2 regions of the Streptomyces sp. NPDC034670 genome follow, and region 2 is predicted to be linked to the other one. Evidence: predicted binding sites of a transcription regulator. Region 2 holds the regulator's gene; the other holds the start of a gene.

Evidence for each region. Region 2 encodes HspR, which represses chaperone genes until heat shock. Its sites were predicted from a motif close to TTGAGNNNNNNNNNCTCAA; they were not measured.
Region 1: a site for HspR is predicted at 3,414-3,432, ahead of lon (endopeptidase La). Genes of this name have one in related genera too.

The regions. Positions count from the first base shown of each region.
Region 1 covers NZ_JBVITR010000015.1:40,155-44,940, reverse strand. Annotated here, with positions in the region: gene ACZ56B_RS13460 (multifunctional oxoglutarate decarboxylase/oxoglutarate dehydrogenase thiamine pyrophosphate-binding subunit/dihydrolipoyllysine-residue succinyltransferase subunit) at 1-280, opposite strand, end outside; gene ACZ56B_RS13455 (HAMP domain-containing sensor histidine kinase) at 572-1,681, opposite strand; gene ACZ56B_RS13450 (response regulator transcription factor) at 1,678-2,418, opposite strand; gene ACZ56B_RS13445 (spermine/spermidine synthase domain-containing protein) at 2,543-3,256, opposite strand; gene lon (endopeptidase La) at 3,455-4,786, shown strand, end outside.
Region 2 covers NZ_JBVITR010000010.1:140,565-145,350, reverse strand. Annotated here, with positions in the region: gene ACZ56B_RS10620 (helix-turn-helix transcriptional regulator) at 1-315, shown strand, start outside; gene ACZ56B_RS10615 (helix-turn-helix transcriptional regulator) at 339-1,370, opposite strand; gene ACZ56B_RS10610 (sugar ABC transporter substrate-binding protein) at 1,676-2,782, opposite strand; gene ACZ56B_RS10605 (heat shock protein transcriptional repressor HspR) at 3,056-3,508, opposite strand; gene dnaJ (molecular chaperone DnaJ) at 3,514-4,686, opposite strand; gene grpE (nucleotide exchange factor GrpE) at 4,723-4,786, opposite strand, start outside.

The sequences.
Region 1 (4,786 bases), on a different contig from region 2:
CAGGCGCGGGGGCCTGGGCCGGAGGGGTGGGCCGGGCCGTGGTGGTCCCCGCGGCCCCCGTGGCCGCGGTACCCGCCGGAGCCGAGGTCGCAGGCGCGCCCGGCTTGTAGTCGGCGAAGAAGTCCCACCAGGCTCGGTCCACCGAGTTCGGGTCCTGGAGGTACTGCTGGTAGATCTCGTCGACGAGCCATTCGTTGGCACCGAAGGCCGCAGCGGGGTTCTTCCCCGCTTGGTCGGTGTCGGTCGAGATGCTCGAGTTACTGGGGGACTGTGGCGACACGGCGTCAACCGCCCTCTTCCGCTTCGCAAGATGATGGACAGCGGGAATCAAGGCTACGCCTCCAGGAGCGAGAAGGTCAGGCCGGGCCCGTTCAACGTCGTGCAAGTCACATCTCGGAGGGTGTTTCGACGCTGGAAATGGCGGGAAACAAGCGTGGTTCCGCTGCTCCGGCCCCCTTCAGGGATCGCTCGGTCGTGACCCGGCGCGCACGGGACGCGGGCCTGTGCCTGATCACACGTGTCCATCAGCACGGACATGGATGGATCTTGTGACTCTGCTTCGAACTGTACGTCAAGCCGATGCGGAAGGCGTTCCCGGAAGAGTGACAAGGATCCGGCAACCCCGCTCGGATTCGGCCACTCCGATCCGGCCGCCGTGCAGGTCGACGGCCCAGCGGGCGATCGCCAGGCCGAGCCCGGTGCCGCCGTCGCTGCCGGGGCCGTGCGGCCGGGTGACGCTGCCGCGGTTGAAGCGCTCGAAGACGCGGTGCCACTCGGTCCGCGGGATGCCGGGCCCCTCGTCCAGCACCTCCAGCTCCAGCGACCCCGGCTGCGGCCCGCGGCGCGCCCTGACCGTCACCCGGCCGTGCGGCGGGCTGTGCTTGACCGCGTTGTCGATGAGGTTGGCGACGACCTGGTGGATGCGTTCCGGGTCGGCGTGCGCGGTCAGCTCGGGCGGCGTCACGTCGAGGTGCAGGTGGACGTCCGTGCGCGTGTGGCTGCCGGAGCCGGTGGCCGCGCACGCGCGGGCGGAGGCGACCATGCCCGCCTCCTTGAGCACGCCGGACAGGTACGGCCACACCTCGAACCGCCGCTTCTTCAGCGGGACGACGCCGTTGTCCAGGCGGGACAGGTCGAGGAGGGTCTCCACGAGGCGTCCCAGGCGCTCGGTCTGCCTCAGGGCCGTGCGCATCGTCTCGGGGTCGGCCTCGGTGACCCCGTCGACGATGTTCTCCAGCACCGCGCGCAGACCCGCGATGGGGGTGCGCAGCTCGTGCGAGACGTTGGCCACCAGCTCCTTGCGCTGACGGTCCTGGGCCTCCAGCTCGTCGGCCATGGCGTTGATGGTCTGGGCCAGGTCGCCCAGCTCGTCGCGGCGGTTCTCGCGCACCCGGCGGGTGTAGTCGCCGTGCGAGATGGACCGGGCCACCGCGTTCATGTCGTCCAGCGGGGCGGTGAGCGAGTGCGCCACGAACTGCGTGATGAGCAGCGTGGCGATCATCGAGAAGACCGTGATGAAGCGCAGCTCCGTCTCGGTGCGCACCGCGATCATCGACAGTCCGGTGGTGATCAGCACCGAGATGACGACCAGCGCGCCCAGCTTGGTCTTGATCGAGAAGGGGCGCGCACCGCCCCAGGGTGGCTTCCCGGGGCTCTTGCGTCGGGCCGGCCCGTCGCTCATGGCGTGGGCGTCTCCAGGGCGTAGCCCACGCCGTGCACGGTGCGGATGCGCTCGGCGCCGATCTTGCGGCGCAGCGCCTTGATGTGGCTGTCGACGGTGCGGGTGCCGGAGGCGTCGGCCCAGTCCCAGACCTCGGCCAGCAGCTGCTCGCGGGAGAGCACCGCGCGGGGGGTGTTCGCCAGGCAGACCAGCAGGTCGAACTCGGTGGGCGTCAGGTGGACGTCCTCGCTGCGCACCCGGACCCGGCGCTGCGCGTGGTCGATCTCCAGTTCGCCCAGGCGCAGGATGCCGCTGCGCGGCGTCGTGGCCGCGAGGGCCGCCCGCTCCATGCGGCGCAGCAGCACGTGCACCCGGGCCGCCAGCTCCCGCATGGAGAAGGGCTTCGTCATGTAGTCGTCGGCTCCGACGCCCAGCCCGACCAGCATGTCGGTCTCGTCGTCGCGCGCGGTGAGCATCAGCACCGGCACGGGCCGCTGGGCCTGCACCCGCCGGCAGACCTCCAGGCCGTCGAAGCCCGGCAGCATGACGTCGAGGATCAGCAGATCGGGCTGCCAGGCCTCCGCCGTGTCGACCGCGGACGGGCCGTCGCCGGCCGTTTGCACGAGGAATCCCTCGGCGCGCAGGCGGGTCGCGATGGCGTCCACGATCGTCGCGTCGTCCTCGACCACCAGGACCCGCCGCTGTGCGCCGGGGGTGGTCGTCGCCGTGCCGTTGTGGGAGGTGTGTGTCTGCTCCATCGCCCGCCCCTGAGGTGTGCTTTTCCGGAATCCGTGGGGTGATCCGTCATCTGCGCATGACTGCGATTGACGCTTGGATGATCCGCGCCAGAGCAGCAGCGTACGGGGAGTTACCGCGTGTCTGCTATCCAGGGCGGACGCCGAGGTGCACGACGTCCGGAACGCCCCGGGCAACGGGGACCTCTTCGGTACGCACGTGCCGGAACCCGGCATTCCGCAAGGTTCCCTCGAATTCCGGGGAGGGCTTGGCCGACCACACGGCGAGCACTCCGCGGGGCCTCAACACCCTTGCGCAGTCCGCCAGTCCGGCCGGCGAGTAGAGCCCGTCGTTGCCCTCGGTGACGGTCCAGTCGGGCCCGTTGTCGATGTCGAGGCACAGCGCGTCGAACGTGTCGGACGTCTCATTGACGTAGGCGACGAGATCCGCCTCGACGATCTCCGCGCGCGGGTCGGCGAGGGCCTCGGCGGAGATCCGGGCCAGGGGGCCCTCGCGGTGCCAGTCGATGACGGCCGGCTCGCGCTCCACCACGGTGATCCGCCCCCAGCGGGGCTGTGCGGCGGCGTGTGCGAGCGAGAAGCCGACGCCGAGCCCGCCGATGAGGGCGTGCGGGCCGGGGCGCGGGTCGCGCCCCCCGTCCGCGTCGGCGGCGTCGAGCGCGGCCAGGGCGGCGTCGACGAGCCGGCGCTCCGAGCGGCCGTCGGAGGTGTCCATCAGGAAGCAGCCGTTCGCGATGATCTGCAGCAGGTCGCCGTGCCGGCGCAGCGCGACCTCGCCGTACGGGCCTTCGCGGCGGTCCAGGACTTCGGGGGGTTCGGGAATGTCGTACGGGGTGGCCATCCGTTCATCTTGGCAGGCCCTCTCCCCGGGCCGCCGGGCCCCCGGATCACCGCATCACCGGATCGCCGGGCCGCCGGTGCGCGGAGGGCGTCCCGCCCGCCGCTGGGTGATCGCTCAGAGCGAACACGGCCTGGGAACATTCGGGGACTCACGAGCATTGAGTCGACATAACTCAACTTGACTGCCGAAGGGGAGATCATGGCTGCTGAGTCCACACCGCTCGCCCTGCCCGTGCTGCCGCTCGACGACGAGGTCGTGCTGCCCGGGATGGTGGTCCCGCTGGACCTGAGCGACGCGGAGGTGCGCGCCGCGGTGGAGGCCGCCCAGGCCGCCGCGAAGGACGCGCCGGGCAAGCCCAGGGTGCTCCTGGTGCCGCGCGTCGACGGGACCTACGCCGGCACCGGCGTCCTCGGCACGGTCGAGCAGGTCGGCAGGCTGGCCGACGGCGATCCGGGTGCCCTGATCCGCGGCCGGAGCCGGGTGCGGATCGGCGCCGGGACCACCGGGCCGGGCGCGGCGCTGTGGGTGGAGGCCACCCGGATCGAGGAGAACGTGCCCGAGCCGCTGCCGGGACAGGTGACCGAACTCGTCAAGGAGTACAAGGCGCTCGCCACCGCCTGGCTGCGCAAGCGCGGCGCCTGGCAGGTCGTCGACCGCGTCCAGGCCATCGACGACGTCTCCGCGCTCGCCGACAACTCCGGCTACTCGCCGTTCCTGACCACCGAGCAGAAGGTGGCGCTGCTGGAGACCGCCGACCCGGTGGCCCGGCTGAGGCTCGCGACCCAGCAGCTGCGCGACCACCTCGCCGAGCAGGACGTCGCCGAGTCCATCGCCAAGGACGTCCAGGAGGGCGTCGACAAGCAGCAGCGCGAGTTCCTGCTGCGCCGTCAGCTGGAGGCCGTCCGCAAGGAGCTGCGCGAGCTCAACGGTGAGCAGGAGGGCGGGGAGTCCGACGACTACCGCGCCCGCGTCGAGGCCGCCGACCTGCCGCAGAAGGTCCGCGAGGCCGCGCTCAAGGAGGTCGACAAGCTGGAGCGGGCCTCCGACCAGTCGCCCGAGGGCTCCTGGATCCGCACCTGGCTCGACACGGTCCTGGAGATGCCGTGGAACGAGCGCACCGAGGACGCCTACGACATCCAGGGCGCCCAGGACGTCCTGGACGCCGAGCACGCCGGCCTCGAGGACGTGAAGGAGCGCATCGTCGAGTACCTGGCGGTGCGCAAGCGGCGCGCGGAGCGCGGGCTGGGCGTGGTCGGGGGCCGACGCGGAGGCGCCGTGCTCGCCCTGGTCGGCCCGCCCGGCGTCGGCAAGACCAGCCTCGGCGAGTCCGTCGCCCACGCGATGGGCCGGAAGTTCGTCCGGGTCGCCCTCGGCGGCGTCCGCGACGAGGCCGAGATCCGCGGCCACCGGCGCACCTACGTCGGCGCGCTGCCCGGCCGGATCGTCCGCGCCGTCAAGGAGGCCGGGTCGATGAACCCGGTGGTGCTGCTCGACGAGATCGACAAGGTGGGCGCGGACTTCCGGGGCGAC
Region 2 (4,786 bases):
CTGCGGCACACGGGCCTCGTCCGCTACCTGGTCAAGGTCTTCGAGTTCATGTGGAGCCGCGCGGTCCCGCTGACCGCCGGCGCCCCCTACGAGACCGCCCCCGACGGCATCACCGAGATCCAGCACTCCATCGCCAAACTGCTCGTGGAGGGGCACGTGGACGAGGCCATCGCCCGGCGCCTCGGCATGAACGTCCGCACCTGCCGCGCGCACATCGCCAAACTGGCGTCGGCCCTCGGCAGCGGCAGCCGCGCCCAGCTGGGCTACCTCATCGCCCAGTCGGGGATCCTCGACCAGGAGGGAACGGCCGGGTGACACCGCCGGCGGACCCGGACGCCTCACCGGGCGGTCCGGGATCCCCGGCCGCGCACCGTGAGGGAGGAGCGGGGCGCGCCGTCCAGGCCGGTCTGGGCGATGCGGACGCCCAGCTGGGTGCGGCTGGCCGCGCCCAGCGTCTCCGACAGGCGGGCGATGTGGGCGCGGCAGGTGCGGACGCTGATGCCGAGGCGTTCCGCGATCACCGCGTCCTGGTGGCCCTCGGCCAGCAGCGCCGCGATGGACTGCTCCCGGTGCGAGATGCCCTCGATGCCGGTGTCGGGCAGCGGGGCGGTCAGCGGGATGGCCAGCCGCCACAGGCGCTCGAAGACCGTGCTCAGGTACTCCACCAGCGCCGGGTGCCGCAGCTCCAGCGCCATCGTGCGCTCGGCGTTGGCGGGGATGAAGGCGACCGTGCGGTCGAACAGGATCAGCCGCTCGATCACCTCGTCCAGGGTGCGCGCCTCCACCGCGTCGCCCATCAGCTCCAGGTAGGTGAGCAGCCCCTGCCCGTGCCGGGCCACGTGCGTGTACAGGTCCCGCATCCGCACCCCGCGGCCGCGCAGCGCCGTCGCCCGGTGCAGCCCCTCCGACAGCTCCGCCTCCCGCCGGATGCCGCCGGGCTGGACGGTGAGCACCTCGGTGGTGCAGGCCTGCGTCGCCTCGTCCATCGCCGCCTGGATCCGCGCCAGCCCGTCCAGCACCCGGATCGCCTGGCCCTCCGTCGCCGGGGCGGCCGGGGACACCTGGCGGCCGAGGCCCGCGTACCACTCGAAGGCGGCGACGGCCGAGCCGACCCGGCGCTGGCTCGCGCTGACCTCGTCGTACATCCCGCGCAGCAGCCGGGTCATGACCTCCTGCGGGGCGGTCGGGACCAGCCAGTCCATGTCGTCGGGATCCGGGTGCAGCAGGGCCAGTTCCAGCAGGCAGGGCACCGGCTCCGCGTCCCGGCGCGGCACCCGCCCGCGCCGCACGGCCCGGGAGTACACGCGGTCCCCGGCCTCGCACAGTCGGTCAGCACCGTGTGGATGCTCGTCCGCCCCGTGCCCGGCCATCGCCCGTCCCACCCCCGGTCCGCCTCTTTCCGAAGCGCAACTATGCGCGGCCGGAACCGGCTCCGCAACACGGGTCCTCCCGGTACGGCCACTCGAAACCACCGTCATGCCCGGCTCTTTCCCCGCTTCGGGCCGTGCTGTCGCGACGAACCGACGAGGGTGGCCGAATACCGACGTCGCGACATGACGGCACCGCCGCACCGCCGGTCGGGAGCGGCGGTGCGGCGGTGCGGCGGTGCGGGAACCCGTGGTACGGGGGCCTGCGGGGCGGGAGCCGGCGGGGCGGAAGGGCGGCCCCGCGGGGGTTACTTCAGACCGATCTCGTCGCACGCCGCCTTGTACTGCGGGGTGCAGATGTCCGACACGTCGTAGATCCCGTCGGCGATGACGGTGTCCCGGATGTTCTCCTGGGTCAGCGCGACCACGGGCACGAGCTGCGCCGGGATGTCCTTGTCCGTGGGGCTGTTCACCCGGTCGCGGGTCAGCGCGTCGAACTTGATGTCCCGGCCCTGGACCTTCGCCACGGCCATCTCCGCGGCGGCCTCGGCCTCCTCCGGGTAGGACTTGTACACGCTCATGTACTGCTCGCCGCTGACGATCCGCTGCACCGCCGGCAGTTCCGCGTCCTGACCGGTGATCGGGGGCAGCTCGGTGACGCCGGCGGCCTTGAGCGCCGCGACGATGCCGCCCGCCATGCCGTCGTTGGCGGAGTAGACCGCGGCGATGTTCGACGCGCCGATCGCGTTGATCGCCTCGGTCATGTTGGCCTGGGCGTTCTCCGGCTTCCAGTCCTTGGTGTCGTAGGACTTGGCGATCGTCACCTTGCCCCGGAGCTCGGACAGCGCGCCCGCCTTGAACTGCTTGGCGTTCGGGTCGGTCGACGAGCCGTTCATCATCACGATCTTGTCGGTGACGCTGAGCCCGCTCCCGAGGGACTCCAGCAGCGAACGGCCCTGGACCTCGCCGACCAGCCCGTTGTCGAAGGAGATGTACGCGTCGATCGGCCCCTCGGCCAGCCGGTCGTAGGCGATGACCGGGATGCCCGCTTCCTTGGCCTTCTTCACGCTGCCCGCGATGCCGTGCGCGTCGACCGCGTCCAGCACGATGACGTCGACCTTCTTGTCGATCATCTCCTGCAGCTGGCTCTGCTGCTTGCCGGCGTCCGCCTCGGCGTTGGCGTACTCGACCTTGCCCTGGTTGCTGGTGAGGGACTCCACCTTCTTCTTGAAGATGGGGTAGTCGAACGTCTCGTACCGGGTGTTGGCCTTCTCCGGGAGCAGCAGCCCGACGGTGATGTCGTTCCCCTTGGTCGGGCTGGCGTCCTCGCTGCTCCCTGTCGCGTCGAGCACGCCGCAGCCGGCGAGCATGACGGACATCGAGGTGACGGCCACGGGTATGGCGATACGACGCATGCGGGGGCTCACTTCAGGTGCGTTCCGGACCTGGGCACAACTTTGTGTCCCATGTGACTGAAAAGCCAACGCTTCCGCCACCATCCGAGTCAAGAGTGATCACTTAACGAGATGGACACAACACGGTGAGCCGCACTCGTGAGGGTCCCGCGAACGACCCGCGGGGATCTGATGAATCCGTACACATGCGCTTATCACAGGCGCGCGGGCGCACGACGAGGGTCCGGGGGTTCCCCGAACCCCCGGACCCCGGCCGGTGCTTCCTCTTCCGCGTCAGTCCGCCTGCTGCTGCCGCTTCGGCCGCCACACCACCAGCGCGCTGGTCTGCTGGACCTCCTGGTACGGCACCAGGTCGCGACGGTACGAGGCGTGCACCGCCGCCTCGCGCTGACGCATCGTCGCCGCCGCGCCGTCGAGGGCGTCCTCCAGTTCGGCCACCCGGGCCTGGAGGGCGGTGACTTGGTTCTCCAGTTCGATGATGCGCTTGATTCCGGCCAGATTGATGCCCTCGTCCTGCGACAACTGCTGCACCTGGCGGAGCAGTTCGATGTCGCGGGCCGAGTAGCGGCGGCCCCGGCCGGCGGTGCGGTCCGGTGACACGAGCCCCAGGCGGTCGTACTGGCGCAGCGTCTGCGGGTGCAGGCCGGAGAGCTGGGCCGCCACCGAGATGACGTAGACCGGGGTGTCCTGGGTCAGTTCATACGGATTGCGTCGACGGCCGTCCATCAGTCTCAAGCTCCCTTCGCGGCCTGGAACAGCTCCGCCCGCGGGTCCTCGCCCGCGGTCGCCTCGCGATACGCCTCCAGCGCGTCACGAGCCTTCCCCGTCAGGTCCTTGGGAACACTCACCTCCACGGTGACCAGCAGATCACCGCGGGTGCCGTCCTTGCGGACCGCGCCCTTGCCCCTCGCCCGCATGGTGCGGCCGTTGGGCGTGCCCGGCGGCAGCTTCAGCGTGACCGGGGGGCCGCCCAGCGTCGGGACCCGGATCTCACCGCCGAGGGCCGCCTCGGGGTAGGTGACCGGGACGGTGACGGTGAGGTTGTCGCCCTTGCGGCCGAACACCGGGTGGGTGCCGACGTGCACGACGACGTACAGGTCGCCCGCCGGCCCGCCCCGCTCGCCCGGTGCGCCCTTGCCGCGCAGCCGGATCCGCTGGCCGTCGCTGACGCCCGCGGGGATGCGCACCTGCATGGTCCTGGAGGACTTGGCCCGGCCGCTGCCCCTGCAGACGTCGCAGGGGGTCTCCGCGATCAGGCCGCGGCCCTTGCAGTCGGGGCAGGGGTCGGTGAGCGAGAAGCCCCCGCCGGAGCCCCGCGCCACCTGCCCGGTGCCGACGCAGGTCGGGCACACGCGCGGTGTGCCGTTCTTGTCGCCGGTGCCGGAACAGGCCTTGCAGGGCGCCTGCGAGGACATCCGCAGCGGAACGGTCGCGCCCTCGATCGCCTCGGTGAAGCTGAGGGTGACCTCGGACTCGATGTCCTGGCCGCGGCGGGGCTGGGTACGCGTGGTGCCCGTGCCGCCGCGGTTGAACAGGCCCCCGAAGACGTCACCGAGGCCGCCGCCGAAGCCGCCGCCCGCCTGGCCCCCGGCCTGACCCCCGAAGAGGTCGCCCAGGTCGAAGTTGAAGGAGCCGCCCGCGCCCGGCCCCGGGCGGAAGCCGCCGTTGCCGAAGAGGGCGCGGGCCTCGTCGTACTCCTTGCGCTTCTTGGGGTCGCCGAGGACGTCGTTCGCCTCGGAGATCTCCTTGAACCGCTCCTCCGCCTTGGCGTTCCCCTTGTTGGCGTCCGGGTGGTACTCGCGGGCGAGCTTCCGGTACGCCTTCTTGATCTCGGCCTCGGTGGCGTCCTTGGGGACGCCGAGGACCTTGTAGTAGTCCTTCTCGATGAAGTCCTTGGTGCTCATCCCCGACGTCCCTCCTTCCCTGCGTCAGCTATTACGTCAGCCCTCCTCCGGGCCACCGTTCTCCTTGTCCTCCGCCGCGTCCGCCGGTGCCTCGGCGCCC